2 regions of the Shewanella sp. SNU WT4 genome follow, and region 2 is predicted to be linked to the other one. Evidence: predicted binding sites of a transcription regulator. Region 2 holds the regulator's gene; the other holds the start of a gene.
What was found. The regulator sigma-54, encoded in region 2, starts transcription at its own class of promoters, with help from an activator protein. The targets are predictions, from matches to a motif close to GTTGGCACGNNNNTNGNNT.
Positions count from the first base shown of each region.

Region 1: FJQ87_RS13310 (DUF1778 domain-containing protein) is a predicted target of sigma-54. The motif match lies at 14,286-14,304, and genes of this name have one in related genera.

Region 1 covers NZ_CP041151.1:2,991,005-3,007,086, reverse strand. The annotation lists gene queA (tRNA preQ1(34) S-adenosylmethionine ribosyltransferase-isomerase QueA) at 283-1,320, shown strand; gene tgt (tRNA guanosine(34) transglycosylase Tgt) at 1,472-2,596, shown strand; gene yajC (preprotein translocase subunit YajC) at 2,627-2,959, shown strand; gene secD (protein translocase subunit SecD) at 2,977-4,827, shown strand; gene secF (protein translocase subunit SecF) at 4,842-5,789, shown strand; gene FJQ87_RS13360 (DUF2007 domain-containing protein) at 5,962-6,276, shown strand; gene FJQ87_RS13355 (rhodanese-like domain-containing protein) at 6,288-6,647, shown strand; gene FJQ87_RS13350 (bifunctional precorrin-2 dehydrogenase/sirohydrochlorin ferrochelatase) at 6,689-7,615, shown strand; gene FJQ87_RS13345 (YaeQ family protein) at 7,605-8,141, shown strand; gene FJQ87_RS13340 (rhodanese-like domain-containing protein) at 8,229-8,606, opposite strand; gene FJQ87_RS13335 (DUF2892 domain-containing protein) at 8,611-8,835, opposite strand; gene FJQ87_RS13330 (efflux RND transporter permease subunit) at 8,837-12,055, opposite strand; gene FJQ87_RS13325 (efflux RND transporter periplasmic adaptor subunit) at 12,063-13,169, opposite strand; gene tnpA (IS200/IS605 family transposase) at 13,370-13,819, opposite strand; gene FJQ87_RS18860 (helix-turn-helix domain-containing protein) at 13,895-14,050, shown strand; gene FJQ87_RS13310 (DUF1778 domain-containing protein) at 14,365-14,637, shown strand; gene FJQ87_RS13305 (GNAT family N-acetyltransferase) at 14,634-15,131, shown strand; gene FJQ87_RS13300 (SIMPL domain-containing protein) at 15,257-15,967, opposite strand.
Region 2 covers NZ_CP041151.1:948,276-964,357, forward strand. The annotation lists gene FJQ87_RS04245 (sodium/solute symporter) at 1-984, shown strand, start outside; gene rarD (EamA family transporter RarD) at 1,002-1,892, opposite strand; gene FJQ87_RS04255 (GGDEF domain-containing protein) at 2,043-3,464, opposite strand; gene FJQ87_RS04260 (FIST N-terminal domain-containing protein) at 3,449-4,588, opposite strand; gene FJQ87_RS04265 (OmpA family protein) at 4,745-5,401, shown strand; gene mgtE (magnesium transporter) at 5,581-6,954, opposite strand; gene FJQ87_RS04275 (HPr family phosphocarrier protein) at 7,041-7,316, opposite strand; gene rapZ (RNase adapter RapZ) at 7,303-8,157, opposite strand; gene ptsN (PTS IIA-like nitrogen regulatory protein PtsN) at 8,154-8,597, opposite strand; gene hpf (ribosome hibernation promoting factor) at 8,600-8,887, opposite strand; gene FJQ87_RS04295 (RNA polymerase factor sigma-54) at 8,916-10,484, opposite strand; gene lptB (LPS export ABC transporter ATP-binding protein) at 10,590-11,321, opposite strand; gene lptA (lipopolysaccharide transport periplasmic protein LptA) at 11,321-11,905, opposite strand; gene lptC (LPS export ABC transporter periplasmic protein LptC) at 11,892-12,452, opposite strand; gene kdsC (3-deoxy-manno-octulosonate-8-phosphatase KdsC) at 12,449-13,000, opposite strand; gene FJQ87_RS04320 (KpsF/GutQ family sugar-phosphate isomerase) at 13,001-13,978, opposite strand; gene FJQ87_RS04325 (calcium/sodium antiporter) at 14,014-14,976, opposite strand; gene FJQ87_RS04330 (ATP-binding cassette domain-containing protein) at 15,254-16,066, shown strand; gene mlaE (lipid asymmetry maintenance ABC transporter permease subunit MlaE) at 16,053-16,082, shown strand, end outside.

The DNA.
Region 1 (16,082 bases), 2.0 Mb from region 2:
TTTTATGATAAGTCTGCGGTTATTGGTTTGGCGTGAACGATTGACTCCAAGCCACAGCACAGTGGCGCCGCTTCTGCTCTTGTTAGGTAAGCTGGTTAGTCGCTGCTATGTGGTGATTATTTGCGCGCTAACCTCAAGTTTATCTGCCCATCATTGCCACAAATTTACCTTATCGGGCGTGACTCACACCACTAATCTTGATCTTACGGCCGTCAATCCCTAGACTAGCCGCGAAATACCGCCTTCACCTAGGCATTATCTTGGTAGCAAATAGAGGCTTGAATGCGCGTCGCAGATTTTACTTTCGATTTACCCGATGAACTCATCGCTCGTTATCCTATGGCTGAGCGCACCGCCTCTCGCTTGTTAACCTTAGACGGTAACACTGGCGCGCTGGCTGATAAGCAGTTTACTGATCTGCTCAATTATATTGAGCCAGGCGACTTAATGGTGTTTAACAATACGCGAGTGATCCCTGCGCGTTTGTTCGGCCAAAAAGCGAGTGGTGGTAAATTAGAAATTTTAGTTGAGCGCATGTTGGACGATAAGCGGGTATTAGCCCACGTCCGCAGCTCAAAATCGCCAAAGCCAGGTAGCGAGATCATTCTCGATGGCGGCGAAAAAATGATGATGGTAGCTCGCCACGACACCTTATTTGAGTTGGCACTTGAGTCTGATAGCACCATTTTAGAAGTGCTTGAAGCCGTAGGGCATATGCCTTTGCCGCCTTATATCGACCGTCCTGATGATGATGCCGATAAAGAACGTTATCAAACCGTGTACAACCAAAATCCAGGTGCAGTCGCAGCACCTACCGCGGGTTTGCACTTTGATGAAGCTATGCTGGCCACTCTCAAAGCCAAAGGCGTGGATATGGCCTTTGTGACCTTGCATGTGGGCGCGGGTACTTTCCAGCCAGTGCGCGTGGAAACGATTCTTGAGCATAAAATGCATTCAGAATGGGCCAACGTACCTGCCGATGTGGTTGAGAAAGTGAAAGCGACCAAAGCCGCGGGTAAACGCGTTATTGCCGTTGGTACTACCTCAGTACGTTCACTGGAAAGTGCGGCCAAAGCGAGCCCTGGTGAGTTAGCGCCTTTTAGTGGTGATACAGATATCTTTATTTACCCGGGTTATCAGTTCCAAGTGGTTGATGCCATGGTTACCAATTTCCACTTACCAGAATCGACCTTGATCATGCTGGTCAGTGCATTTGCAGGATTTGATGAGGTGATTAATGCCTATCAACATGCAGTTGCTGAAAAATACCGCTTTTTCAGCTATGGCGATGCCATGTTTGTGACTAAAAAAACCCTTTAATGGTTTAGAATGCGATAAAATACCCGCGCTCAATGAGCGTGGGTATTTTTGTATAATGCCCTTGAATTTATAAAATTTGTTCTTATATCACTAGCTTATAGGAATTTATTTCCAACTCCAGTGTCAGACTGTTTCTCTGACGAGGTAATTTATGAAGTTTGAATTAGATACTACTGATGGTCGTGCGCGTCGCGGTCGTTTGATTTTTGATCGTGGCACAGTAGAAACCCCAGCTTTTATGCCGGTAGGTACCTACGGCACAGTTAAAGGTATGACTCCTGAAGAAGTGCGTGCCACTGGCGCTGACATTTTATTAGGTAACACCTTTCACTTGTGGCTGCGCCCTGGTGAAGAAGTCATGCGTAAACATGGCGACTTGCATGATTTTATGAACTGGCAGCGTCCAATTCTGACCGATTCCGGCGGATTCCAAGTATTCAGCCTGGGTGATATTCGTAAGATCACCGAAGCCGGCGTGCATTTCCGTTCACCTATCAATGGCGAAAAGATTTTCTTAGACCCAGAAAAGTCCATGCAAATTCAGAACTCATTAGGTTCTGATGTGGTCATGATTTTTGATGAGTGTACTCCATACCCAGCCACAGAAGATGAAGCGCGTAAATCCATGCAGATGTCATTGCGTTGGGCCAAGCGTTCAAAAGATGAGTTTGCGCGTTTAGAAAACCCAAATTCTCTGTTTGGTATCATCCAAGGTGGCGTGTATGAAGATTTACGCGACGAGAGCTTAAATGGCTTGGTTGACATTGGCTTTGATGGTTATGCCATTGGTGGTTTAGCCGTAGGCGAGCCAAAAGCTGATATGCACCGCATTCTTGAGCACGTGTGCCCACAAATACCTGCTGACAAGCCACGCTATTTAATGGGCGTTGGTAAGCCAGAAGATTTAGTGGAAGGTGTACGCCGCGGTGTGGACATGTTTGACTGCGTTATGCCAACTCGTAATGCCCGTAACGGTCACTTATTTACCAGTGAAGGCGTGATTAAAATCCGCAATGCGCGTCATCGTGACGACACTGCACCGCTGGATCCACTGTGTGATTGTTACACCTGTAAAAACTATTCACGAGCGTATCTATATCACTTAGATCGCTGTAACGAAATTTTAGGTGCTCGCCTAAATACCATTCATAACCTTCGTTATTATCAGAAATTGATGGAAGGTTTGCGTGGGGCAATTGAGACAGGTACATTAGAGGCCTTTGTGACTGAGTTCTATACCAGTCAAGGTCGTGAAGTACCTAAGTTAGTTGATTAACATTAACGATAATTAGAGAAGAGAAAGATTATGTTTATTGCAGATGCACATGCAGCAGCCCCTGGCGCTGCCCAAACTGGCGGTACTATGGAATTGGTTTTCATGCTGGTAATTTTCGGCTTGATTTTCTATTTCATGATTTATCGTCCACAAGCTAAGCGTGTTAAAGAGCATAAGAACCTGATGTCTTCTTTAGGCAAAGGTGATGAAATTCTGACTAGCGGCGGTATTGTTGGCAAGATTGCTAAAATTACCGATGACAGTGACATGGTACTGCTGAGCTTGAATGACAGCACTCAAATTACTATCAAGAAAGATTATATTGCTGCTGTACTGCCTAAAGGCTCTATTCAGTCGTTATAAGCCAAGAGGGCGATTGTGTGTTGAACAAATACCCAATGTGGAAAAACGTGATGATCTTCTTGATCATCGCGGTTGGATTTTTTTATGCGCTGCCGAATTTATTTGGCGAAGATCACGCAGTTCAGGTGGTAGGAACGCGCGGTGTTGCCGCAACACCAGCGTTACAAACTGAAGTAGACAACTTACTAACCAAAGAAGGCATCGCGGTTAAGCGTTCTGAGTTAGCCGACGGTCAACTCTTAGTACGAGTGGCCAATGCGGATCAACAGTTGGCTGCAAAAGAGGCCATTGCCAAACAATTGGGGGACAAATACACAGTCGCCTTAAACCTTGCTCCAGCGACGCCAGAGTGGCTTGTGGCTGTGGGTGGTTCACCCATGAAATTAGGTCTCGACTTACGTGGTGGTGTGCACTTCTTAATGGAAGTGGACATGAATGAAGCCATTCGTAAGATGGATGAAGCTAAGGTTGCCGATTTCCGTTCACAACTGCGCGAAGAGCGTATTCGTTACGCGGGCATTTTCCGTACCGGCAAAGGTATTGAAATTAAGTTCCGTGATGAAGACAACTTAGTTAAAGCTGAACAATTCTTAAAGTCTCGTAGTAATGAAATGGTGTTCACCGACACTTCTGCTAATGGCGAGTTCAGCCTGTTAGCGACTATGAGTGAAGCTTATTTAAAGCAGATTAAAGAAGAAGCTTTACTGCAAAACATCACTACCATACGTAACCGTGTTAACGAGTTAGGGGTAGCTGAGCCTGTGGTTCAACGTCAAGGCGCTGAGCGCATTATTGTTGAATTGCCAGGTGTACAAGATACCGCCCGCGCCAAAGAAATTTTAGGGGCAACGGCATCGATTGAATTCCACATGGTGGATGATAAAGCTGATCCTAGTGCTGTGGCCGCTGGCCGCGTACCACCAGGCAGTGAAATTTATCAGCGCCGTGAAGGTGGTCCAGTCGTACTGAAAAAAGAAGTGATGCTGACCGGTGACCATATCACTGGCGCCCAGCCAACGTTTGATGAATATAGCCGTCCACAAGTGGCGATTAATTTAGATGCGAAGGGCGGCACCATTTTCTCTAACGTCACCAAAGATAATATCGGTAAGCCAATGGCTACCTTGTTTATCGAGTACAAAGATACCGGTGAGCGTAATCCTGACGGCAGCGTCAAGATGAAGAAAATTGAAGAAGTGATTTCGGTAGCAACCATTCAAGCCCGTTTAGGACGCAATTTCGTCATCACAGGTCTTGATCACGCCGAATCACAAAACCTAGCGTTATTACTGCGTGCAGGTGCCTTGATTGCTCCGGTTTCTATTGTTGAAGAACGTACCATTGGCCCAAGCTTAGGCGCGCAGAACATAGAATCAGGCATACAAGCCATGGTGTGGGGTATGGCTATCGTGTTGATTTTCATGATGGTTTACTACCGTGCTTTCGGCCTTATCGCCAACTTAGCCTTATGCGCTAACTTGATTATGATTGTCGGCGTTATGTCTATGATCCCAGGCGCAGTATTAACCTTACCTGGTATTGCCGGTATGGTACTGACGGTAGGTATGGCGGTTGATGGTAACGTTCTGATTTACGAGCGTATTCGTGAAGAACTTCGTGCTGGCCGCAGTGTACAGCAAGCGATTCATGAAGGTTATGCTAACGCATTCTCAACCATTACTGACGCTAACTTAACCACCTTTATCACAGCCTTAATCTTATTTGCTGTGGGTACTGGTGCCATTAAAGGTTTTGCCGTCACCCTGATGATAGGTATTGCCACCTCCATGTTTACTGCAATCGTCGGTACTCGTTCTATTGTGAACGCAGTCTGGGGTGGTAAACGTGTGAAGAAATTATCGATTTAAGGGAGACGACTAACATGATGCAAATTAGCGCATTTAAAAATACTATCGACTTCCTCAAACATGCCAAAATGATCAGCATAATGTCGGCAATTTTGGTAGTAGCTTCATTTGTGTCTTTAGGTACTAAAGGCATCAACTGGGGATTGGATTTTACCGGTGGTACTGTGGTGGAGTTAGAGTTCTCTAAATCTGCCAATCTTAACGATTTACGCGCGCAGCTCACCGATGACAAAGTCAGTGGTGCTATTGTTCAGAACTTCGGTTCAACACAAGATATCTTAGTGCGCTTGCAAGTGCGTCCAGGGATTGAAAGTGATGCTCAAGTGACTGAAGTCATGCGCGCAGCCCAAGTACTTGATAGCCAAGTCATTCAAAAGCGAGTGGAGTTTGTCGGTCCACAAGTAGGTAAAGAATTGGCAGAGCAGGGCGGTTTAGCGGTTATCGCGGCCCTCTTGTGTATTCTGGTATATGTATCATTCCGCTTTGAATGGCGCTTAGCCGCTGGCGCGGTAGCGTCACTGGCACACGACGTGATTTTAACCTTAGGGGTGTTCTCACTGCTGCAACTAGAGTTTGACCTGACTGTATTGGCAGGCTTACTGACGGTTGTGGGTTATTCACTTAACGATACTATCGTAGTGTATGACCGTATCCGTGAGAACTTCATTAAAATCCGTAAGTTACTGCCATATGATGTGATTAATATTTCAATCACTCAAACTATGAGTCGTACCATTATTACTACTGGTACTACCTTGATCACTGTGGTGGCCTTGTTCTTAAAAGGCGGCACTATGATCCATGGCTTTGCGACTGCACTGTTAATGGGTATTTTGTTCGGTACTTATTCATCTATCTATGTGGCGAGTTACTTAGCCATGCGTCTTGGCGTTAGTCGTGAGCATATGCTCCCAATTGAAGTCGAGAAAGAAGGTGCTGATCAACCACCTATGATGCCTTAAGTGCTGATTTGATTAAAAGCCGACTGACTAAGTCGGCTTTTTTTTGCCTAAGTTTCGTACTTGACAGCGCCTGCTTTCACGCTCAACATGCTGGCAGAAGTTGAGGTTTAGTTAACGGATTAATGGCAACAATCATGCGCTTCGAAGTCAACATAAGTAGTAGGGAAGGCGAATGCAAACAAGTAAACGTTTAGTTGCTGGTGGTAATTTACTCCAGGCTCACACTTGGAAGGGATTACTCGAGTCAGCCGGGATTGTGGTAGAATTGCGCGGCGAAGCCTTAATGGGCGGCGTTGGTGAACTACCCGTTGACTTACAAACCGTCGAATTATGGGTTGCACATGAGCAATTTGAATTGGCGGAATCACAGTTAGCCAATCTTGATGCTGACCGCCCACAATGGCAGTGTGTAAAATGTCATGAGTTGAACCATGCCAGTTTTGAATTATGTTGGCAATGCAGTGCTGAGCGCAGTGAAGCGCACTAAGGATGTGAGTAATGGCACATAACCCAGGTTTTGAAAAAATCGTTGAGCTTTTTCGTCCCCATGTAAAAGAAATTACCATAGAACAATATCAGGCCGAAGATGAGTGGCAACTTGTCGATGTGCGCGAAGATCATGAATGGTTAGTCGATCATTTACCACGCGCCATCCATATGGGCCGTGGCATTATCGAGCGTGATATTGAAACTAGAGTGCCAGATAAGAGCAAGCCGTTGTTGCTGTATTGCGGCGGCGGTTATCGCAGCGTCATGGCTGCCCATCATTTGCAATTAATGGGATACACCCATGTGGCATCGCTGATTGGCGGTTACAAAGCTTGGCAGCAACACCAACTGCCACTGGTTAAGGATTAACCATTAAGACGATTGTTGTCAGTATTAGCCTCTAGGAAAACATGCAGTATTTCCCAATCATGCTGGACACTAACCAGCTCAATATTTTAGTGGTGGGCGGCGGCAGCGTCGCTGAACGTAAGTTAACGCTCCTTGCCCGCACTCAGGCCAATATTGATGTTATTTCGCCAGCGATTACTCCAGCCATTGAGCAACTAGTTGCAAGCAAGCGTATACAATGGTTAGCGCATCACGCTGCGGCTGGCGATATTACTCATCACTATCAGCTAATTTATTTAGCCACAGATGATAGTGAAGTGCAGCAGCAATTAGCCGCCAAAGCCGCCAATCTTTCGATTTTAGTCAATGTGGTTGACACGCCTGCGCTGTGCAGTTTTATTACTCCAGCGATAGTTGATCGCGGCCGCTTACAAGTAGCCATCAGTACTGCAGGCGCGGCGCCTGTGTATGCGCGCACTATTCGCAGCCGCTTAGAGCAAGCGTTACCCGCCTCGTTAGCCCCGTTATTAGACTTTGTGGCTGAGCAGCGCGGCGCAGTGAAGCAAACATTTTCAAATGAAGATGATAGACGCCGTTGCTGGGAGCATTTTTTTAGCCTGAATGGCGATAGGTTTGATGATCATACTCCGTCCTTATTTCAACAGGCATTGGTCGCTAAGACTTACGTTTTGCCACCGCTATTGTTATTAGATGAACAGCTAGTTCCTCAATTATTACCTATAGCTGCCGTACCGTTACTGCAGCAGCTTGAATACCTGTTCCATCGCGCCCCGGTGGCTTTGGAGCTTAATGAATTAATTCGCCGAGATTGCCACCGCGAAGCCTTGATTGAAGTATCGGCGGCGCTTTCGCGCCAACGCGCTGGATATCGCACTATGCTGATTGCAGATAGTGATACCTTGGCATTAGCGGCAGCGCAATCTCCTCATTGTTTGACCTTGATTGCTGGAGCTGTACATGGCACCTAATGCCACGATTTTTAAAACCGAACTGCAGATTGCAGATATGGACCGTTTTTACTACCAGACTCACCATTTGACCTTAGCGCAGCATCCTTCTGAAACTGATGAACGTATGATGGTGCGCTTAGCTGCCTTTGCTTTGAATGCCTCAGAACATTTAGCCTTTTCAAAAGGCTTGTGTGTTGATGATGAAGCTGAGTTATGGGAAAAAAGTTTATGTGGTGACATTGAACTCTGGATTGAGTTTGGTGAAGCCGATGAAAAGTGGATTAAGAAGGCTTGTGGTCGCGCCAAAACCGTTAAGTTGTATACCTATGGTGGTCGCAGCGTACCTATCTGGTGGCAGAAAAACCAAGGGCCTTTGAGTCGTTATAAAAACTTAGAAGTGTGGGAATTCCCTAAAGAGCAAATTCAGCTATTAGCCAGTTTAGTGAAACGCAGCATGCGTTTGAGCTGCAATATTTCTGAAGGCGAAATGTGGCTTAATGATGATGATCAAAGCTTAGCATTAACTCCGCAGCGCCTGTATTAAGCGTTTGCTTCTATTGATATAAAGTTAACGGCCGCAATTGCGGCCGTTATTGTTTGATGCTTGCTCGGTTGGCAAGTGGGCAGGCAGTTATTGCTGCGCGGGCGCTGTGCGTTGTAATTCTTCTAAGGCGCCGCCATTAAAGGTGTGAGTGTAACCTTGCTCTATTAAGGTTTGCTGCGCCTTACCACTGCGATTACCACTGCGGCAATATAAAACCACTTCAGTGTCTTTGGCGATATCACGCTCAGCAAAAACTTGGGCGATTTGATCGACAGGAATATTAATCGCATCCGCTAAGTGTCCTTCGGCAAATTCCGCCGGGGTGCGCACATCGACGATTAACGCGCCATCTTGGATCATTTGCCAAGCTTGATTGTCCTCATCCGCGGCTTGTACGCTAGTTTGTAGACTTAACACAGCCAACAGCGTGACAGCAAAACCTGTAATTACTTTTAAAAATTGCATTTCCTTATCCTTTTGCAAGCTTAGCAGTTGTTATCTCAGCTTCTGACTTGATACCACAGTAGCGCATCACCATGGCCGCTGGACAGAAGCCGGTAAAAGCACTTTGAATTAAATTAACACCGACAAAGGCAGTAAGCCAGATAAAATGCGAGCTTACCCAGTGTGTTAGCACTAAAGATAGCAAAACCATGAAACCTGCAAACACGAATATAGATTTTTCGAGTGACATGTTATTTCTCCGTAATATAGCGTTTAGCTATGGCTGGGAAGCGGTTAATTAAACTGAAATATAGTACTGGGATTAAGATAATCGTGAGTAAGGTCGACACTAAAATGCCAAACAATAAACTCACCGCTAGGCCGTTAAAAATCGGGTCGCCTAAGATAAACAATGAGCCTATCATGGCGGCCAGTGCGGTTAATAGAATCGGCTTGGCGCGCACCATACCGGCATGAATCGCGGCTTGATCTAAAGGAATGCCTCTGGCTAATTCATGGTTAATAAAGTCGACCAGTAAAATTGAATTGCGCACTATGATGCCCGCGAGCGCTATCATGCCAATCATAGACGGGGCCGTAAATGGCGCCGCTAATAACGCATGTCCCGGCATGACGCCGATTATGGTCAAAGGAATAGGTGCCATGATGACTAACGGCACTAGGTAAGAGCGAAATTGCGCTACCACCAGTAGGTAAATGCCTATCATGCCGATGCCATAAGCAATGCCCATATCTCGAAAGGTTTCGTAGGTAATTTTCCACTCACCGTCCCACAAAATACTCACACTATCTAAGCCTGACGGCTGGCTAGCAAATGATTGCTGGTAGCCTAAACCCTGAGGCTCCTTGATGCGGCTAACCATATCAAACATGCCATAGAGCGGGCTATCAAGCTCGCCCGCCATATCGCCAGTAACCATTATCATAGGGATCATATTTTTATGCATGATGGGCGTGCTTATTTTGGATTTTTGGATAGTCACGACATTAGCTAGCGCCACCGCTTGCCCTTGCTGATTAGGCAAGGTCAGATTTAATACCTGATCTAAATCCATTTTCATGGACTCTTTAAGCTCAAGCCTAATAGGAATAGGAGTTTGTTGATGGCTTTGATGCAAGCTTGCGACATCTTTCCCACCAATGGAGGTCGTCACTAAGTCAACAATGCTAGCGTAAGAGACACCTAAGCTGCTGGCTTTTTGTCTATCTATGCTGACTTGCCACTGAACTTGCTGTGCTGGCAAAAAGATGTCGATATCAACCATGTCTTGGGTTTGTTCAAACAGAGTCTGCATTGCCATAGCCGCTTGCTCTCTAAGCTCAACACTCGGCGCGTATATTTCAGCAACCACTGGCGCCCACACCGGCGGCCCTGGTGGCACTTCTACCACTTGAATGCGCCCACCATACTGCTTGGCTATCTGAGTTAATTGCGGCCGCACTGAGGCGGCTATGGTATGGCTGTCACGCTCTCTTTGCGCCAGTGGCAGTAAGTTAACTTGAATATCGCCAAGCTCAGGCGTACTGCGTAAATAGTAATGCCTAACTAAACCATTGAAATTCATTGGCGAGCTTGTGCCTGCATAAGTCTGCACATGGCTTACTTCGCTCATCGTTAATAAGTGTTGGGATAACCCATTGAGTACCTTTTGGGTTTGCTCTAGGGTGGTGCCTTCTGGCATATCGAGCATCACTTGAAACTCAGACTTATTATCAAAGGGCAGCATCTTCATCACCACTAACTTGGCCACAGGTAAACTTAAGGCAATGGCAATCAAGGTAATAATGGCGGTGCTAAATAAATGGCGATTTTTTTTGGCATGCTGGCCAATAATAAACGGGCTAAGTAGTTGCTTAACTAGGGTCTCAAGGCGCGGTGGCACGGTGGCTGGTGTCTTTAATACTGGGGCGTGACGCAGAAGCTTACCGCTGAGCCAAGGAGTTACCATAAAAGCTATTGCCAGAGAGATTAACATGCCCATACTAGCGTTGATGGGAATAGGGCTCATATAAGGCCCCATCAAACCGCCCACGAAATTCATGGGGAGTAAGGCGGCTATGACAGTTAAGGTTGCCAGAATTGTTGGACCACCAACTTCATCTACAGCTTTGGGGATGAGTGTTGTCATCGGCGCATGACTTAATGCCATATGACGGTGAATATTCTCAACCACTACTATGGCATCATCGACTAAAATGCCGATAGAAAAAATCAAAGCAAATAGAGAGATACGATTTAACGTAAAACCCCATGCCCAACTGGCAAATAACGTCATAGCAAGGGTGATTAAGATAGCAACGCCTACCACCACAGATTCCCGCACTCCCATGGTCATAAGTACGAGTAAGACCACCGCCATAGTGGCAAACATCAGTTTATAAATCAGCGTATTTGATTTCTCTGCCGCCGATTCGCCATAGTTACGACTAACCACTGCTTCGATGTTATGTGGGATTAACACGTTATGCATCAAGGCGAGTTCATCAGTAATAGTGGTGGCTAAATCAACCGCATTGACCCCCGCTTGTTTGGCGATGGCGATAGTTACAGCAGGAAAGCTGCCGCTATTATCTTGAAACCACACATTCGCATCACTGATATCGGCGCCTAAATGTATCGATGCAATATCGCCTAAATAGATAGGCTGCGGGCCGTTACTTGATGGGATTACGGCCACAACAATATCGGCGACTTCTTGCTCTGATTGTAAAAACTGACCAGTTTTTACCTTAATGACTTGATTATCTTGTACCAAAGATACCGGAATCGACGCATGGTTGTTATCGTTAAGGCTGGCTTGTATTTTTTCAATACTGAGGCCAAAGCCATTAAGTTTGATGGGGTCAATCCGAATATTAAGCACTAACTCTTGCTGGCCGACTAAGCTAATTTCGCCCGTGCCTGCAATGCGTTTTAACTGAGTTTTTAAGCCGGTAGCGACTTGGGTTAATTGCTCGGCACTGACATTCATATCGTGGGAAAAGAGATTGATGTTCACTATGGGAACGTCATCTATGCTTCGCGGTTTGATCAGTGGCTCACCAACTCCAGCTTGCCTTGGCAGGCGATCCATATTGGCATAAAGCTGATTATAAAGAGCAACTATGGCGTCATTGCGAGCTACTCCCACCTCAAAAACCACTATCAACATAGCGCCGTCGGCTTGTGACATTGAATATAAGGTGTCTATGCCCTTAATTTCTGAAATTAATTGCTCAGCAGGCAAGGTGACTAGGTTTTGCACTTCCTCTGGGGTTGCGCCTGGGTAAGGAATAAAGACGTCAATAAAAGTCACATCTATCTGCGGATCTTCTTCTTTGGGGGTGACAATAATGGCAAAAAGTCCCATGAGTAGCCCAAGCAATGCTAATAACGGCGTCATAGGGTTTGTTTGAAAAGCTGCCGCCAAGCGCCCAGCTATGCCTAATTTTTGAGAGTTCGCTTCCATGAGATACCTATTGCGCCTGGTGCTGGCTTGGTGACGCTGCGCCTGTCACTAATACTTGATAAGGGTTTATAGCAATCTTATCCCCTGCGCTTAAGCCTGAGAGTATCTGCACTTGCCCATTGTGGGTTTCACCTAAGCGTACTTGTGTCAGTAAATATTTACCTTGTTGCCAAAGATATACCGCTGAGAGTTGATTTAGATGGTAGATGGCAGTCTCTGGTATCTGAATTTGCTCTGCTTGATGGCGGGTAAAGCTGACCTTAGCCGAGCTTCCTGGGCTGAGATTGGTTAATTGTGATGGCAGGCTTAAGCGCACCATATAAGCGTGGCTTTTAGGATCAGCAAAGGGACTGATCTCAGCTGTGATGTCAGATAACACTCGGCCATCACTTAGGCGTATGGTAAACGCAGGCTCGCGAGTTAATGCTGCTAGGTAACGCTCAGGAACCCAAGTCACAGCGCGCATGGCTTGATTTGAATAACCAGACAGCAGTGCTTGCCCAGGTTGCACGGTTTCACCCATTTCGACATGACGAGCCGTGACTATCCCTGAAAATGGCGCAAATACTTGGGTGTATTTGACATTTTCAATGGCTTTATCGACCTGAGATTGCGCTGCATTGACGGCTTGAGTGGCAGATTTAGCATTGGCAATGGCTTTGTCCATGTCACCTTGTGATACAGCGCCTTGTGGAAACAGTTGTTTAAGCCTTTGCAACTGAGCTTGAGTTTCAATATTGATAGCTTTGGCACTGGCAAGTTCAGCATCAACTCGAGTTAATTCCGCCCCTTGCTCTTTGCTGGTCATGCGCAGTAATTCTGCGCCTTCAGGAACCCTATCATTGACATCATAATTAATGGCTAAAATACGCGCTGAGGTTTGGGCTGAGACAGTTGCATTTTTTACGGCTTCAATGGTGGCATCTAATGCTAAGGTTTGCTTGACCAGCGTTGGAGCGATAGTGATGAGATCCTTAGCGAAATGGTCATTGACTATTTCTTGATTGAGCATGGGCTCATTGCCAATGGCATCATTATTTTGAGCGAAAAGTAGCGGGGGGAATGCACTAACATTGAGCATTACCGCCAGTAAGGCAGTGCGGCGCATATTCATTATTGACCTCAATTCCATTGAAAAGCAGAGACAAACATCATCTATGCAAAAATTCTAATGGAATGCGAGGCAGACTGCAATCAATCCATTAGAAAAATATAATGGATTGATTGCATCAGAGGGTGGTTAATTAATCCTCTGAACATGTTGCCCGCGCAATCTCGCTCGTTTACGGGCGAGTCTAGCGGGCGGTAACTTCTCTAGATCTTTTTCAAGGACTTGGACGTTCTAATCGCCTTTTCGCTAGGAGGCGTATTCTGGTTTTTTATGTACTGCTTAACAACATCAAGGCTCGCCCCTCCGCAAGACACGACACAGTAGCTCGGAGACCAGAAGTGATTACCCCAAAGCATGGTTTTAATGCGATCCCAGTATTCGCGTCTAAGCATGTATGACGACTTTCCTTTTAGCTTGCTGACAAGGTTAGACACCGCCACCTTTGGGTGAATCGAGATCATCATGTGGATGTGGTTATTTTCGCCACCAAACTCTAAAAGCTCACAATTCATCTGCTTACACGTTTCTTCCATTATCTCTTTCGTTCTATCCAGCATCTCTTTGGTGAACACACCACGCCTGTATTTAGTCACAAATACTAGGTGCGCATTGTTCTTAAAATGGCAGTTTCTGCCTGTGCGCCATTCATACATATTAACCTCATACTAAATTAACAGCTGTAAGCGCAGTGTCATAACCTGAGTACAGAAAGCAACAAAGTAAACACAATGTTTACTGGCATTAAGCTACGCGCTAACCCTACATCAGACCAAAAGCTGGTATTAAGCCAGTGGATGGGCTGTGCGCGTAGTATCTGGAATGCCCTAGCCAGATTATCCGTAACAGTGCGGTTAGCTGGTATCAAACTTACCAGAAGTTCATGAAAGGCGGGTGTGGGAGACCTAAGCGAAAGTCTAAGGCTGATCGTGGCAGCATCCATTTAACTCGCGAGGTGTTCCGTTTCGACCGTTACGAAGATGGAAACCTGCGTCTATTCATCGGTACAAAGACAAATAATATTGGTTACTTGTCGTTTAAAGCGCATAACAAGTTCGAGATCCCGAACTCGCTGTATGTGCGCAAAGAGCGTGGTCAATAAATATTTAGCTCGCGTGCCAAAGTGACACAACGATTGCTTATTACACACTTTAAGACCATAATATCCATGTGACATTTTGACACAACAGGAGATAACATTATGGCTACTACTTTGCCTCGCATCACCGCTAGAGTTGATGTCGACACACAAGATTTACTTACAAAAGCTGCTGCTATTGCTGGCATGTCCAGTATTAATTCATTTGTTTTAAGTGCTGCAATTGAAAAAGCCAAACAAGTAATCGATCGTGAGCAAGCTCTAAAACTGAGCCAAGCTGACGCTATGTTGTTAATGGAAGCCTTAGACCGCCCTGCAACACCTAATCCTAAATTGAAAATAGCTTCTGACCGCTACGAGAGTAAAATTCAATGATGAATACGGTGCTTCTAGATAAAGATAAGCACGATAGAAACCGATTCAACTGTGGAGTCGAAGCTCTCAATAATTATTTAAAAGTAATGGCTAGTCAGCAAGCAAAGAAAGACAACACCAGAACTTTCGTTTTGGAAGATGATCACGACAACTCACATATTATTGGTTTTTACACGCTAACAATGACACCAATTGACTTAAAGGCATTGCCCGATAAGTTACAGAAGAAGCACCAATCGTCTACTTCAGGTGGTCTCATTGCTCGTTTAGCTGTCGATGACCGATATAAAGGGAAAGGCTTTGGCGAGTGGGTGCTTATCGACGCACTCCGAAAGCTATTAGCGGCTAGTGACAGCGTCGCCTTTCCTGTAGTTATCGTTGACGCCAAAGATGGCGCAAAATACTTCTATGAACGTTATGGATTTCAAGCGTTTCAACATTCAGAGAACAAACTCTTCATCACCATCGATGATATCAGAGCAAGTTTAGGCTAAATAACCGCTAGCCTTACGCTAACTAAGCCCACAGTTTGTTATCAAATGTTGTCGTTACTAGATCGCCCAAGATAATTGACTTAATGACGTCAGTTAAGTCACTGCCAACGGGGTCATTTCTCTACTTAATCAATCAAGTAATAAGTCACAGTCGATACCACTCTCACTTGCTTGATGTAAGGAGTATTGCTATCGCGATCGGTAATAGTGAATTGCCCTTGGCTCGCTTGCATAATTTTACCGAGCTGGGATTGTGAGTCTTTAGCGAACTTGTCGGCGACTTCGCGAGCATTTTTAGTGGCTTGCTGGATCATCTCAGGTTTAATGGTATTGAGATCATTGTAGAGATATTGCACCTTGCTATCGTAACCATCGGTTGCGAAGGTAATGCCTTCTTTCAATAAGGCTAAAATTAATGGCTGCGCTTTACGCACCTTGTCGACATCGGTGGAGTACACAGATATGGTGGCTTTAGCGCCATAGCGGTAGCGAACATTGGGGTCTGAATAGCCCTGAGCTTGTCTATCATCGATAGATGGCATGGTATTAGTAATTTCAGCATCGCTAAAGCCTTGTTCTTTCAAGAAGGCCACTATGATTTCACTGTTTTTACTGACATTTTGATAGAGTTGACTGAGATCGTTATCAACGACGCTAAATGGGATAGGCCAAATGGCAACATCGGCTTTAACTTCCATTTCGGCAAGCCCTTTTACCGTTACACTTCTATCTAAGGTTTTCATGGCGATGAGGCTAGTACTGGCTTGATAGCCAAGTCCAACTAGACCTGCAAAAATTCCCAATCCTAGTAGTGCCGCTGCAATAATATCTTTCATTATGTCCTTGCCCCTAGATTATCGATAGTGATGCCTTGATTGCTTCAAGTGGCTTCACTGTATCTAGTTGCGCAGCATTTGTACATTTTGCCCATAAAAAAAGCCGCGAATTCGC
Region 2 (16,082 bases):
GCAGCCTTGTTTGGTGTGCTGATATCCGATATGTCTCACATCAGTATAACGCCGCAACTTATTGAAAAATTTCGTGTAATAAATCTTAGTTCTGAGCTTGATAACGATACCAGCTTATTAGCCGGGTTAGTGGCTGTGAGTTTCTTGCATTTAAGTGTGTATGGAACTAATCAGTTAATTATCCAAAGAACGCTGGCAACACGAGATCTTAAGTCGGCACGAACGGCCATGATGGTTTGCGGTTACGGCTCATTTTTTGTGTACTTATTTTTTAGTATTTTAGGGGTGCTACTGTTTGTGTTTTATCAAGGTGAATCCTTTGATAACAGCAATAATGTCATTTTAGATTTTGTCTTTAATCACACCAATCCTATTATTATTGGCTTAATTATTTCTGCCTTAACCGCTGCCGCTATGTCGACTTTAGACTCAACCTTTAATTCGATGGCAACTGTGATGACGTTCGATTTTTATCAGCGTTTTATTAAGCAAGATGCCACTCCTCATCATTATGAAAAAACCGCACGTTGGCTGAGTTTGCTGGCAGCGATCTGTGTGATTATCCCAGCTTTATTATCCATTTCTAATGAATCGGTATTGAAAACGATTGCATCACTCACCTCCTTATTTGTGGGGATTCGTTTAGGCTCGTTCTTACTTGGGCTGTTTTGTCGTTATGCCAATGAACAGGGCGTTATTTGGGCGAGTGTTGTTAGCACAATCGCTATTGTGTTGTGCCGCTTTACAGAAATGGCTTGGCCTTGGTATGCGCCTATAGGTACTTTGGTATTTTTAATGGTGGGGATAATTATCAGTCGTTATCGGGGGCAGTTAACTGCAGAGCAGCAAGCATTTGTAGTGCATCAAGCGACACTTTGGCAGCGCCCGCGTAGCGGTCAGTACGGTTTGATTATCTTTGGGGTATTGACCTTGGCGTTGTGCTCCTACTTGCCTGAGTTAGTCTTGATGATGTGGCAGCATTAAGCTGCCACGACTTAAGTTTACTTGCTGTGCACTCGATATTGCCGCCATGGCAGTGAATCTAAGGTGCATAGCAATAATCCCGCCCAAATCAGGCTGAAACTCACTAGCTTAATTTCATCAAAAGCTTCGGCGAAGATAAATACCGCCAGCAAAAATTGTAAACTTGGTTCTATGTATTGCATCAGGCCAATATTGGTGAGACTAGTGCGGCTTACGGCTAAGGTAAACAAGGCCAATGGCACTAAGGTGACAGGGGCTGAACCTATGTACAGCGCGACTTCAATGGCGCCGCCGGCAAATGCTTGGCTCTGACCGCTCAGCGTTACATAGGTGAGATAAGCTAAGGCAATTGGCGCGAGCCAGATAGCCTCTAACGTCACGCTCGTCATAGAGTCAAACTTAATGTATTTCTTGCACAGGCCATAAAGGGCAAAAAAGCCACTCATCACTAGTGCTATCCAAGGTAATTGACCATAACCCCAGACTTGATAACTAATGCCGGCGATGGCAAGTAATACCGCGACCATCTGCACTTTAGTCAATTTTTCATTCAGAAATATCACCCCAAGGGCAATGGCAAACAAGGGGTTGATAAAGAAGCCCAAACTTGCCGCCAACACTTGGTCATGGGTAATCGCCCAAGTAAAGGCGTACCATGAAAAACACATGATAAGGCTGGCCAGTAAACATAATAAGCTGGAGCGTTTATCTTGCCGTACTTGCGCCCAATCAATGGGCTGTTTTAACAAGGCTAATAAGGCAAGCATTACCGGCACTGAAAACACTAACCGATAGGCTAATAATTCAAGGACATCGGCGCCAGGTAAAAATTGGTAATACAGGGGTAGCAGTCCCCACACCGCAAAGGCTGCGGCTGCAAATAAATTGCCTTGAGTTTGGGTTTTCATGAAAAATTATGTGCGCAAAAATAATGCGTGATTATGGCAGTCTATTGGCTGAAATTAAACCTGAATTGAGTAATTTATTGTTTATAATCAGTTGCTTGTTTTGTTTTTGTTGGTGAGTGGTGAATGGGTTGTGTTTGCGTCTAGGTGTTATTAGCCATAGACGCGATTTCTGCCATTATTTTTGGCAAGATACAGATATTCATCGGCTTGTTTGATTAGCGCTTCTAAGTGAGCATCATCGCCCTCACTACTGATTAATCCTATGCTGACACTGGCTTGTATTTGATATTGTTCGTGTTGTATAACGAGCTCATTAAATTGCTGGCGAATGCGCTCGGCAATTAAATGCGCTTGTTGATGATTGGTATTGGCCAGCGCAATAATAAATTCTTCGCCGCCAAAGCGGCCAAACATGTCGTGCTCTCGCAGTTGCTGCGCAGTAATTTTGCAAAAGGCTTTGAGCACGGCATCGCCGCCCGCATGGCCATAAGTGTCATTAATCTGCTTAAACTTATCTAAATCTAAGGCTAACAGGCTAAAGGTTTGTGTTTTGGCCTGACACTGGGCCAAGCTATGGCTCGCCGCTACCGTAAAATGACCACGATTAAAGCAGCCAGTAAGCGAATCGGTTTGCGCTAGGCAGCGCAGTTGTTGTTCAAGGTTTTTGCGCTCAGAAATATCGAGGAAGGTTTGAATAATAATGGCCTTGCCTTCAATGACTAAATTGCAAAAGGCAATTTCAGCGAGAAAGCGGCGCGCTGTGGTTGAACCCATCTCGATATCAATGCGGTTAATGCTTGAGGGCTGGCCGTCATTGTTTTGAAAGGTGCGCAAGCATTGATGATAATGCTCTTGATAATTGCTGGTAATTAATTGGGAGAAGTCTTGCGGCAGCGGCTTATTTTTATCCAATTTAAATTTTTCTAGCGCATAGTCATTAAGCATAAGCACTTGGTTATCTAAGGTGGTGATCGCAAAGCCTATGGGCGCTGAGTTAATCACGTCTTGCAGTTGCTGCAAGGTACGTTTGGACTCTTCAAGTGCATTGGCAAGGTAGTTATCTAGCTGTTTTCTAATGGTGATATCTCTAAAAATAATCAGCACTTGCCCTTGGCTTAAATGTGCAAATCGCGCTTCAAGGTGAATATCATCACCTTGAGTATGCAAGCTAAATTCATAGATATTGGGTTGAGTTTTATCGCGCACCCCGGCTAAATGTTGCAGCAGGTTACTAATATCGTCAGTGACTATGGTGCTAGCTAAGCTTTGATTTTTCTCATGCAAGCTAAACACGCCTTGCAGCGATTGCCCGACCCTGAGTTCTAATACTCTATCTTTGCTATCAAGCCACACATAAGTATCAGGCATGGCATTCAGTAAAGAATTAAGGTTTTGATTCTTAGTATTAAGCTCATTAGAGCTGAGATCTAATGAGCGCTCGGTGATCAGTAAATCTTCCGTAAAATCTTCATAAGCTTGCTCTACCAGCTCAACTAAGCTGGCAAGCTTAGGATCGTCTGGTAGACCATCTGGATACAATTTATGGAGCTGACGTTTTAGTAATCTGTGCATAGTTCAGAAATACAGGTGATAGTCATAGTTTGGTTATGTAATTCAGCTTGATGCTTGTCATCAAAGGGCGCGATTTCCCCATAAGAGTAAAAACCGCACACTTGGGTGTCATGATTGAGCCTTTCTTTAACTATATCAAGCTCTTCATCAATCATTTGCTTGAGTAATTGTTTGCGACCAACGCAGCTGATGAGAATGGCAAGCTGTGGATTGTCATGGGACTCTAAGCACACCTCAATAGCACTGGCTGCGCCATTAATGATGGATTCAACATTGGCGCGCATCAGGCGGGCGGTCGCCCCTACGGGAATGCCGCCGGCAAAGGTGATGCTTTGATGATCTTCATTCACGGCTAGCATAGTGCGCACTAATTTAGTGCTGTGTCCCACTTGTGATATTTCAAGCGGATAACGCAGGCCGCTGGCAGGCAGGCCTTCAACTTTATCACCCAGATATTCTTTATAAACCGTTAACGCGGGTTGATGGTCAAGCTCTAATAGCTCATGGCCATCGGATGCCGTAATGAGCCTATCTGGGCCAAATGGCAGCCAACCGCCGCGAGAGCCATGGCTTACTTTCAAAGCGCGGCCATAAAGGCCAATGGCCACGACTTGTTTGCTACTAATGTGGTCTTGCGCCAAGGTATGGGTTTGGCGGAATAGGAAATTATCCCCAGCTAAACCGCCAGTAATAGCCACTTCTTTGGGTAAGTTATCCACTAAGCCTTGAGTTAAGTCGCTGCCAAATACATTAAGGCCATCACTTAATACCATGACCAGTTTTAGGTCGTCCCCAAGCAGTTCGTGAGCTAGCCGTTTACCTGTCTCATACGACTCTTGCGGCATATCCACTTGCTGGGTTGTCATACGGATACTGGTGTTACTAAAAGCAATGAGGGTTGCTACTAAGCCATTATCTATCACTTGGTCTTGGCTGATTTCACCAGAGGTGGTCGCGCCAATATAGAAGGCTAGGGGAAGTTGTTGTTGCAGGCTAGTTATGGCTTCTTGATATAGGGGCAGGTTGCCAAATAAGAGTACTAATATCTGCTGCGGCTTTGAGGTATCTAAGCTGATGGCTTGATCCCAGTGGCCATTGCTAAAGCGTAACTGTTGGGTTTGCATAGACGCATCCTTGACGAAACTAATTAAGTCCATAAATCAATTGAATTAAGTGTAGTCAATATTTGTAGTGTGGTGGGAAGTTAATCAAGGGATGCTTGCGATTATGTTTTGGCCAGTTATTATGGTGACCATTTTTTAGCTGTAGGAAATAAATGAATGAATAAAAATTGGATAATAGCTCCGCTGTTTTGTGTTGCTATGAGTGGTTGCAGTACTGTCAATCCGTATACGAATGAACAGCAATCTGCGAAAGCGACCAATGGCGCTATTATTGGCGCGCTTGCGGGTGTTGCTATTGGTGTGGCTTCATCAAGTAAAAATGATCGCGGTAAAGGCGCGTTAATTGGCGCAGCCTCTGGCGCGGCTTTGGGCGGCGGCATTGGTTATTATATGGACGTGCAAGAAACTAAGCTGCGTCAGCAATTACAAGCCACAGGCGTGAGCGTGACTCGTGATGGTGATAACATCATTTTGAATATGCCTAATGAAGTGACCTTTGGGGTGGATCAAACTAACCTCAATCCTGCGGCTATGGGCGTGTTAAATTCAGTGGCATTAGTGGCTAATGAATATCCAAAAACCCGCTTAAATGTGTTGGGTTATACCGATAGCACAGGTTCAGATAGTTACAATTTGCGTTTATCGCAGGTGCGCGCATCAGAAGTGAGTAATTATTTGATGCAGCAAGGCATTAAGCCGCAGCGCCTTGGCGCTTCAGGCATGGGAGAAGCCAACCCGATTGCGAGCAATAGCACTAAGGCTGGTCAAGCGCAAAACCGCCGGGTTGAAATTGTGCTGACGCCAATTAAGTAATTAACTTATTCGGCCATTCATTGCATGAATAATCTAAGTGCATGAATTATCTGAGTGCATGAGCTAGCTAAGCTCAATAAGTTAGTAAAATAAACAAGGACCCGATGGGTCCTTGTTTATTTAGTCGCAGTGTTTTTTGCAGTGGGTGATGTTGAAATGACGGTTTAGAGACTACTTGTCTAGATGCTGTGATTCATCAAAAACAGAGTCGCCAGTCCTAAGAAGGCAAATAAACCTATCACATCAGTAACTGTGGTGAGCACCATGCCGCCAGCTAATGCGGGATCAATGTTTAAGCGTTTCAACATCAAAGGAATAGCCGCGCCGGCAAGGCCTGCAACTGTCATATTGATAAGCATAGCGCCGCCTATTAGCATGCCAAGGGCCATATCGCCCTTCCACATCCACACGGCGACAAAAACTAAGCAAGCCCATAGGACACCATTGAGGAAACCAATGGCAAGTTCCTTGCCGATTAGCCAGCGTGAGTTACTTTGACCCACTTGCCCAAGGGCAATACCGCGGATAACTAAGGCTAAGGTTTGATTACCCGCCACGCCGCCCATGCTTGGGACAATTGTCATTAACACCGCGATTGTGGCAAATTTTTCAATGGTGCCTTCAAACATGTTACTGACAGAGGCGGCAAGTAAGGCCGCAAACAAGTTCATGGTCAGCCACAAAGAACGCTTTAAAGTGCTTTTGAGCACAGGGCCAAAGGTATCTTCATCATCGTCCATACCGGCCATACCCATCATGGAGTGCTCGGCATCTTCACGAATAATATCGACCACATCATCGATGGTGATCCGGCCTAAGAGATGACCTTCAGCATCAATCACTGGCGCAGATAACCAATCATGGCGTTCAAATAGTTGCGAAATCTCAGTATCTGACATAGTGACAGGAATGCCTTCCATATCAGGGATCATAATATCGTACACTGAAGTGGTAGGGTTTGACACTAGTAAGTCGGTGATACGAATGCCACCGAGTAAACGGTCGCGCTTATCAACCACATATAAGGTATCGGTCGCATCTGGCAGGCGGCCGCGTAGGCGCAGATAACGCAGAATCACATCAATAGTGACATCCGGTCTTAAAGTCACTGTATCGGTATTCATGATACTGCCAGCAGTATCTTCAGGATAAGACAGGGCTTGTTCAACCCTAGCCCTATCTTGGGTGCTCATAGACAGCAATACTTTTTGGTACAAGGCATCGGGTAAGCTGCGTAAAATATAGGCGAGATCGTCTGTGTCCATGCCAGCGGTTGCCTTAGCAACACCTTCTGGGGACATTTGTTTAATCAGATGATCTTTTAAATCTTCAGGAAGTTCTTCAAGAATTTCACCGGCTTGATCATGATCGATAAGCTGCCATAGCACTCGCCTAGTTTGTGGAGTCGATGACTCCATAATATGCGCTATGTCTTGAGCGGCCATGTTGCTGAGCATATCGCGTACATGGACAAACGTTCCACTACCAAGGGCGTGTGACAGTTGATCTAGGAGTAACTGAGTATGATCATTATTGAGTGCTTCGACTGGCATGCATCCCTCCCTTTTTGGCAGGCGCATATCATACTCTTAGCCTAGCTAAATGAACACGCCCAATTCAGCGGCTTTTAGCGCCGCGTTTACTCATTCTCATCAAATCGGGCGTTGATTAGATTGCAAATTGCATCCATGGCCGCTTGTGCTTCTTCGCCATCGGCGCGGATAAGTATGGTTTTGCCAGGGCCTGAGCCCAGCATTAATAACCCCAATACACTTGCGGCCGAGGCTTGTTTATCACCTTGAATTAAGGTGATATTAGCTTGATATTCACTGGCTAATAACGCCAGTTTAGTGGCAGGACGGGCATGTAATCCAAGCTTATTACATAGAGTTACTTGGCGCTCAAGCACTGGCATTATTAAGCTCTCGGTGACGCGATTGCACTGTGTGCTTACCGTTAGTAAAACGTTTTGCGAGTTGATCGGCGACATATACTGATCTGTGTTGACCACCGGTACAACCAATCGCAATAGTTAGGTAACTTCTGTTATTGCGTTCTAATTGTGGCAACCAAGTACCCAGTAAGCTTTCGATTTGCCAGATGAACTTATTGACTTGCACTTGGCGGCCTAAGAACTCTTGCACTGGCGCATCAAGCCCGGTAAGCGGTCTAAGTTCTTGCTCCCAGTGGGGGTTTGGCAAAAAACGCACGTCAAACATAAAATCGGCTTCGGTTGGCATGCCATGCTTAAAGCCGAAGGATTCAAAGGTGATGACTAGCTCTTTTTCAACGCGGCCGAGCAAAATTTCCCGCACCTTATCGCTTAACTCATAAATGGTTAAGTTCGAGGTATCGATGAAATGATCCATTATTTTGGACAGGGGAGCGAGCAATTCGCCTTCACGTTTAATCGCATCACTGAGTGAACTTTGGGATTTAGATAAAGGATGCAGGCGGCGGGTTTCACTGTAGCGCTTAAGAAGTACTTGATCGCTAGAGTTTAAAAACATGCTTTTAATAACAGTACTATTAGGCAGTTTACGCAGCTCTTGCTCAAGCAGTTTTTCTTGTTCAGGTAAATTACGTACATCGACACTGATGGCGATTTTATCGTTACTTACTTGCAATTCGCTCAGCAAACTACCGATTAGGGATAAAGGTAAATTATCGACACAATAATAACCAAGATCTTCTAATACTCGCAGGGCGACGGATTTCCCTGAGCCACTGCGGCCAGAGACTATAACCAGTTTCATGCTGTGATCACCTGATAGAGTTGAGTTTCATCTTCGGTCTTACGAATTTGCTTGAGAACTTGCTTATCACTCAGTTTTTCGGCTATTGCCGCTAAGGTCGTCAAGTGCTGCTGACATTCATCGCTCGGCACTAATAAAGCAAATATGATATCTACTGGTTGCTTGTCGATGGCATCAAACGATATAGGAGTTAAGCATTTAATAAGCACTCCTATGGGCTCGCTGATTGCATCAAGGCGACCATGAGGGATAGCAATGCCATTGCCTATGCCTGTGCTACCTTTCTTCTCGCGAGCTAATAGGCTCTCAAAAATTTCTTGGGAAGATAGGTTGGGGTATTGAGCTGCCACTAGATCACTGACAAGCTCAAGCCCCTTTTTCTTACTGCCCGGAGTGGCACAGGTAGTGCACTCTGGTCGCAGGATGGTACTGAGTTCCATCGTTAATGTTTTATCAATTTCTCTTTGTGTTTAATGACTTGACGGTCCAACTTATCTATCAGGGCGTCAATCGCGGCGTACATATCTTGATGTTCGGAGGTAGCGAATATTTCACCGCCACTCACTAGTAGCTTGGCTTCAGCAATCTGCTGATTTTTTTCAACATTTAAAACAACATGCACATTATTGATCTGTTCAAAATGACGTTCAAGCTTTGTGAACTTGTTTTCAACATACTCGCGTAACGAATCGGTTACTTCTACGTGGTGCCCTGTCAGATTAATTTGCATAGATGCCTGCCTCCAGTGAAATGGTGGGTTATAAACTTTTACGCTGATTGGACGGTGGGATCAACATAGCTTCTCGATATTTAGCTATGGTGCGCCGTGCAACGTTAATTCCCTGTTCTGCCAAAAGCTGAGCCATTTTACTGTCACTCAGTGGTTTCTTTTGGTTTTCTGCAGCGACTAGCTTCTTTATAAAAGCTCTAATTGCTGTAGAGGAGCATTCTCCGCCGTCATCCGTGCCTACATGGCTAGAGAAAAAGTACTTTAATTCAAAAATCCCCTTAGGGGTATGCATATATTTTTGAGTCGTCACCCGTGAAATCGTCGATTCATGCATTTCAACGGCTTCAGCTATGTCATTAAGAACCATAGGTTTCATCGCTTCTTCACCAAACTCAAAGAAACCTTGCTGGAACTCAACTATGCAAGTCGCCACCTTTAGAAGCGTATCATTGCGACTCTCTAAACTTTTAATAAACCATTTGGCTTCTTGCAAGTGGCCGCGAATAAACTGACTATCGGCTTGATTGCGACTGCTGCGAGCCATGGCGGCATAATGCTGGTTTACATTCAGTTTAGGCATATTATCGGGATTGAGCTCTACAACCCAACGACCATTTTTTTTGCTGACCGATACATCAGGGATCACGTATTCATCGCTATTTGGCGTAATTAACGAGCCGGGGCGCGGATTTAAGGTCTGGATCAGTTGCAGCGCATATTTGACATCATCTTCTTTGAGCCGAGTTTTTCGCATTAATAAACGAAAATCTTTGGCGGCTAAGACATCCAAATGTTCATCAATCAGCAGTCTAGCTTCCGCTAAATATGGTGTGTTTTCATTAAAATGCGACAGCTGAATAAGTAAACATTCGCGCAAATCTCGGGCGCCGACACCTATGGGATCAAAATGCTGAATCCGTTTAAGCACAGCTTCCACTTCATCAAGCTCTATATCGTCATCATCACTAATGGCATCCAGAATTTCAGCAGTCGATAAGGTGAGATAACCGCGTTCATCAATCGCTTCAATAATAGTGGTAGCAATGGCGCGATCGGTATCGCTAAACGGAGTCAGATTCTTTTGCCATTCTAAATGCTCATACAAGCCTTCGCAGGTTTCACCTTGAAACGGCATGTCATCATCGCGCAGATTAGCAGAGCCTGTGTTACTAGTTGCGGTAAACACTTCATCCCAACTGCTATCAAAAGGCAGCTCTTCTGGCATAGTTTCTTGGGTGAGGGCATCACTAGTATCGACACTTGAACTATCGCGCTCCATATCGACTTCATAGGAGTCAGCTTCAACGGCATCAGCTTCATAACTCATGTCGCTGCTGTCTGCTGTATTGTTGTCATTGGTTTCTAGTTCTTTGTCCTGATTCTTAACGTGAGTGACATCGAACTCGTTGCCTTCCGTCGCGGCTTGGATGGGATCATATTGCTCTTCATCCAATTCTAATAGCGGATTAGACTCCAGGGCTTGCTGGATTTCCTGCTGTAGTTCCATGGATGATAATTGCAGCAGACGAATGGCCTGCTGCAATTGCGGAGTCATGGTAAGTTGCTGACCCAGTCTAAGCTGGAGTGACGCTTTCATAATTACCGCTATCCCTACTTATGAGAGTTGTGATGGAAAACACTGAATAATAAGCGTATATCACAAAGTAAAAGACGACCTTACTGATCGCCTTGTTAACGTTAACTATAGCCTGAATTGTTCACCTAAGTACACTGCGCGCACTTGTTGGTTATCTAATATTTCAGCGGGAGTACCTTCTGCAATCAATTCGCCATGGCTAACGATATAGGCATGCTCACAGACGTCTAAGGTTTCACGGACGTTATGATCTGTGATTAACACCCCAAGCCCGCGGCTTTTGAGTTGTTCGATGATCTTTTTAATGTCGATCACTGAAATGGGGTCAACCCCTGCAAATGGCTCATCAAGTAGAATAAACTTAGGATTAGCCGCTAATGCTCTGGCAATTTCAACTCGGCGCCGTTCACCGCCTGATAACGACATGCCTTGCGAGTCGCGAATATGGGTAATATGAAACTCTTCCAGTAAATGCTCTAGCTGCGCTTCACGCTCATCGCTATTGAGCTCTTTACGAGTTTGCAGCACCGCCATAATATTTTGATAGACGGTTAGTTTTCTAAAAATGCTGGCTTCTTGCGGCAAGTAACCTATGCCTTTACGTGCTCGTAAATGCATAGGATCTTGCGTCAAATCTTCATCATTAATGAAAATATGGCCTTTATCGCTTTTTACCAGCCCGACCACCATATAAAAGGTGGTGGTTTTGCCAGCACCGTTAGGACCTAACAAGCCGACAATTTGGCCTGTCTTAACGGTTAAACTCACATCCTTAACTACCTGTCGGCTTTTATAACTTTTGGCGAGATGCTCAGCCCTAAGAGTCAAGCTTGTCATTATTGAGATTGCCCCTCGTTATTCTTTGAGTCGACCGACTGGCTAGTTTTCAGTAGTTTAAACTTGCCATCGTCTTTGCTTGGCAAGTCATCTCTAAAGCTTTCTGGTTTGATGATAGTAATGACGCGCTCGTCTTTTTGCTTGTCACCTTCAGCCATTAATTGTTGTTTTTCAATGTTATAAACGATTTTTTCGGCACTAACCTTACTGCCCGCTTGCTCAATGGTCGCATTGCCAATTAAGGTCATAATGCGCTTACTCATGTTGTACTGAATTTCATTGGCGCTAGCGGTCGCGCGCAGGTTATTTTCAAGAATTTGCGAGTAAGTGGCTGGCGTGCCGTGCGCTACTAATACTGTCATGCCATCTTGATTGCTGCTGGCGTTCAATTCTTTGGCATTGATTTTAATGCTGCCTTGAGTCACTACCACGGGACCATAATAGATGACTTGCTTATTCTTGATGTCGGCAAACTGACGCGCGGCATCAATTTTCACTTCTTGATTCAGTGAATCATTGATAGCCATAGCGCTAAAACTTAAGCCGCAAAAAATAAGGGTAGCGATTGATTTACTTAGGTTCATATGTTCCTTCTATCTGGCTTTTAAGCTCAATAGTTTGGGTATTTAAGTCAGCGTAGAGGCCTTTGCCTTTTACAGTGAAGCCTGTGCCTTGAATAGCTATGTCTCTATCTGAGGTCATAATCATAGTATTCAGGTTTAGCTCCAAATAGCTGGTTGTCAGCGTTTGAATGGGTTCATTAGGAGCAAGAGCTTCAATAATAACATCATTCTCTAATGTTACTTTACCCGTAAGTTTATCTAGGCTGCCTTGTTTGGCATGCAATTGCCATTGGTCATCACTATTTTCTGGGTACAACTGATACACAGGCTCAGTAAAAAACGTAGTCTGAGTCTGATTAAAGTGTTCCATATGCAGCGCGCTTACGCGACTGCTCACAGTACCATCTGGGTTAAATTCGACACTTTTAAGATTGTCGGCCACAAAATCGGGTTGCTCTTGCGTTTGCGATGTATGTAATTCTTGAGCCGATTTTTTAACTTGAACTTGCCAATACAGGATTAACGCCGCGCTAAAGAATAAGACTATGGCCAGAGTGACCCGATTCATACGCTCATCCCATGGGATAAATGAAATTTATCTTGGCTGAGTAACAATAAATCTGTGAGTTCTCGCACTGCGCCATGGCCACCATTAATGTGAGTCACCCAATCGGCTTGCTGCTTAACAAACGGATGACCATCGGCAACACATACCGACAAACCTACGTGCTGCATCACAGGTAAATCAACAACATCATCGCCAATATAAGCCACTTGGCTTGGATTTAAGGCTAATTTAGCTAAGAGTTCAGTAAAGGGCTGCTGTTTATCATCAACGCCTTGATAGATGTGTTCAATTCCTAAGGCAGACATGCGCTGCGCGACTAGGTTGGATTTTCTGCCGGTAATGATAGCGACTTGAATGCCAACAGATAATAGTGATTTGATGCCAAAGCCATCGCGAGTATGAAAGGCTTTTAACTCTTCGCCTTGATTGCCAAGATAAATACGGCCATCAGAAAATACACCATCGACATCACAAATGAGTAATTTGACCGCACTAGCTTTATCCCAAATCGCTTGGGCGACTGGGCCATAAAATGTTTCTTGCATCAGTTAGATTACTCCAGCTTTTACCAAATCGAGCATGTTTAACGCCCCAATGGCGTGCTGCTGTTCATCAACGACTATCAAGCCATTGATATTGCGGGTATCCATAATTTTTAATGCGCCGGCCGCTAAAATATCCGCGGCGACGGTAACGCAATTTTTCGTCATCACTTGACCAATCTCAGTATGACGTAAATCTATGTTGGCATCTATGATCCGGCGTAAGTCACCGTCAGTAAAAATGCCTAATAACTTATGATTGTCATCTACCACAGCTGTCATGCCAAGGCCTTTGTTGCTGATCTCATACAAGCTTTCAGTGATCTTGGCGTTTGGCGATACCAGTGGTAACTCATCGCCTGCATGCATAATGTCAGCTACTTTGAGTAGTAACTTGCGCCCTAAGCTGCCACCAGGATGCGACAGCGCAAAATCATCGCGGGTAAAGCGCTTAGCTTGCAGTAAGGCAACTGCTAAAGCATCCCCCATGACTAACGTGGCGGTAGTGCTTGAGGTCGGTGCTAGGCCTAATGGGCAAGCCTCTTCAGGCACCTGAATACATAAATGGACATTGCTAAGCTTGGCCATAGTGGATTCAGGTTTACCGGTAATAGTAATGACTTCTATACCAAAGCGCTTGATAACCGGCATTAATGTCAAGATTTCAGAGGCTTCGCCTGAATTTGAAATCGCAATAATCACATCTTGCTCGGCTATCATGCCTAAGTCGCCATGACTGGCTTCGCCTGGATGAACAAAAAAGGCAGCAGTGCCTGTGCTGGCTAAGGTCGAGGCAATTTTATTACCAATATGCCCAGACTTACCCATGCCCATGATGATGACTTTACCTTTGCAGTTGAGCAGCATAGTGCAAGCTGCGGCAAATTCAGGTGAGTCAACATATTGATAAAGATTGTCTAGTGCAGATTTTTCAATATCTACGACCTTGCGGCCCCACTGGCGCCATTGATGTTCATCTGTCATAACGGTTTCTCTGAGTCCTTGCCCTAAGCGGGAAATTAATTAGACCATAATACCAAAGCTTGGTAGCCAACGAATGAGGCTAATAACAGCGCGCCGTGCCATGGTAATAGTTGCTGGCGTTTACCGCTCAGTAATACCAAGATGGCTAAGGCGCTGCTGCTGGCGAGTACCATGTAAATATCACGGCTACTGGCCATGGCATCAACGCTGCCTGGGGCCAATAAGCCTGGAATGGCCAATACGGCTAAAATGTTGAATAAATTTGAACCGACGATATTGCCTATGGCTAAGTCATCTTCTTTCTTTAATACACCTGCAACACAGGCCGCCAGTTCAGGCAGGCTAGTACCGACCGCGATTATGGTCAGTCCAATCACTAAATCAGACATGCCAAAGGCTTGAGCTATACCTACGGCGCCATCGACCATCCAGTCTGCTGACAGAGGTAACAGTATGATGCCAAGGATTATCCAAAATACTGCCATCTTGGTTGATACCCCTGTTGGGATATCATCATTGTCATCTTCATCTGTGGCATCACTTGGGCGGCTTTTAATGCCTTGCCAAATCAAATAGCCCATTAGAACCACAAAGAGTCCAAGTAAAATCGCGCCATCTACGCGTGATAATTCACCATCATACAGTAAATAGCCGGCCAGCACTGTGGCGGCTAGCATCATAGGAATTTCGCGTTTCATGGTTTGGCTGCTAACAGCAATCGCCCCAAGCAGCGCGGTAATCCCTAAAATCAGGGTGATGTTGGCGACGTTAGAGCCAAGTACATTACCTATGGCGGTATTGCTCATACCATTGAGTGAAGCCGTGACTGACACAAACATTTCTGGCGCCGAGCTGCCCATGGCGACAATGGTGAGACCAATGAGCATAGGTGGCAGGCCTAAATTACGGGCAAAGGCGGCAGCGCCATAAACAAACTTGTCCGCGCTCCATACTAATAACGCGAGTCCAGCGGCCAAGAGCAAAATATTAAACAGCATTCTTAAAATAATGAATATTGGGATTATGGGGCGCATTTTCGCTGGATTTGAGTCAAATTAAAAGTGCTGAGGTAACAGAGTCGTGACTTGGTTGTGCTTAAGCTGTCATTTACGTACAATTTGCCTTCTGTTTCTGTGGCTCTTGAGGCAAAATCTCGACCTTTGACCTGAGGCACTGTGTGTCATCCAGTCAGTCCTTAGCATTGGCATAGACGTGAGCGGCGTTAATTGATAGCCCTCTAAGAACCATGGATTTTGATTTACGATAGGATGCAAAATGCCTGAGCTATCAACAGCCTTAGTGGAAGTGAAACGCCTGAATTTCAGTCGTGGTAATCGTCCTATTTTCAAAGATTTAAATTTAACTATTCCCAGAGGCAAGGTCACAGCGATCATGGGGCCGAGTGGCATAGGGAAAACTACCTTATTAAAACTCATTGCTGGTCAATTAACGCCAGACAGCGGTGAAGTCTTATTTGATGGCCACAATGTTCATCAATTATCGCGAGATGACTTATATCAGCTGCGTCGGCGCATGAGCATGCTCTTTCAAAGTGGCGCCTTATTTACCGATATTAATGTGTTTGATAACGTGGCGTTTGGCTTACGCGAGCATTCGGGTCTGCCAAGCACCATTATCGAGCGCATAGTATTAATGAAGCTTGAAGCGGTTGGTTTGCGCGGCGCGGCGCAATTATTCCCGAACGAATTATCTGGCGGTATGCAAAGACGCGCCGCCTTAGCGAGAGCCATCGCCATGGAGCCAGAAATGGTGCTCTATGATGAGCCTTTTGCTGGCCAGGACCCGATTTCTATGGGAGTAGTGGTTAAATTAATCGGTGATTTATCCAGCGCCCTTAATCTAACCTCGGTGGTGGTGAGTCACGATGTCGATGAAGTGATGTCGATTGCCGATTATGTGTATGTCATCGCGGATAAAACCATTATTGCGCAAGGCACGCCGCAAGAGCTTAGGGTATCAACGGATGCTAAATTGCAGCAGTTTTTATGTGGCAAGCCCGACGGCCCAGTGCCATTTCATTTTCCTGCCAAGGATTATATTCAGGAGTTAACCAATGGCCGTGCTTGATTCAATTGCGACACTT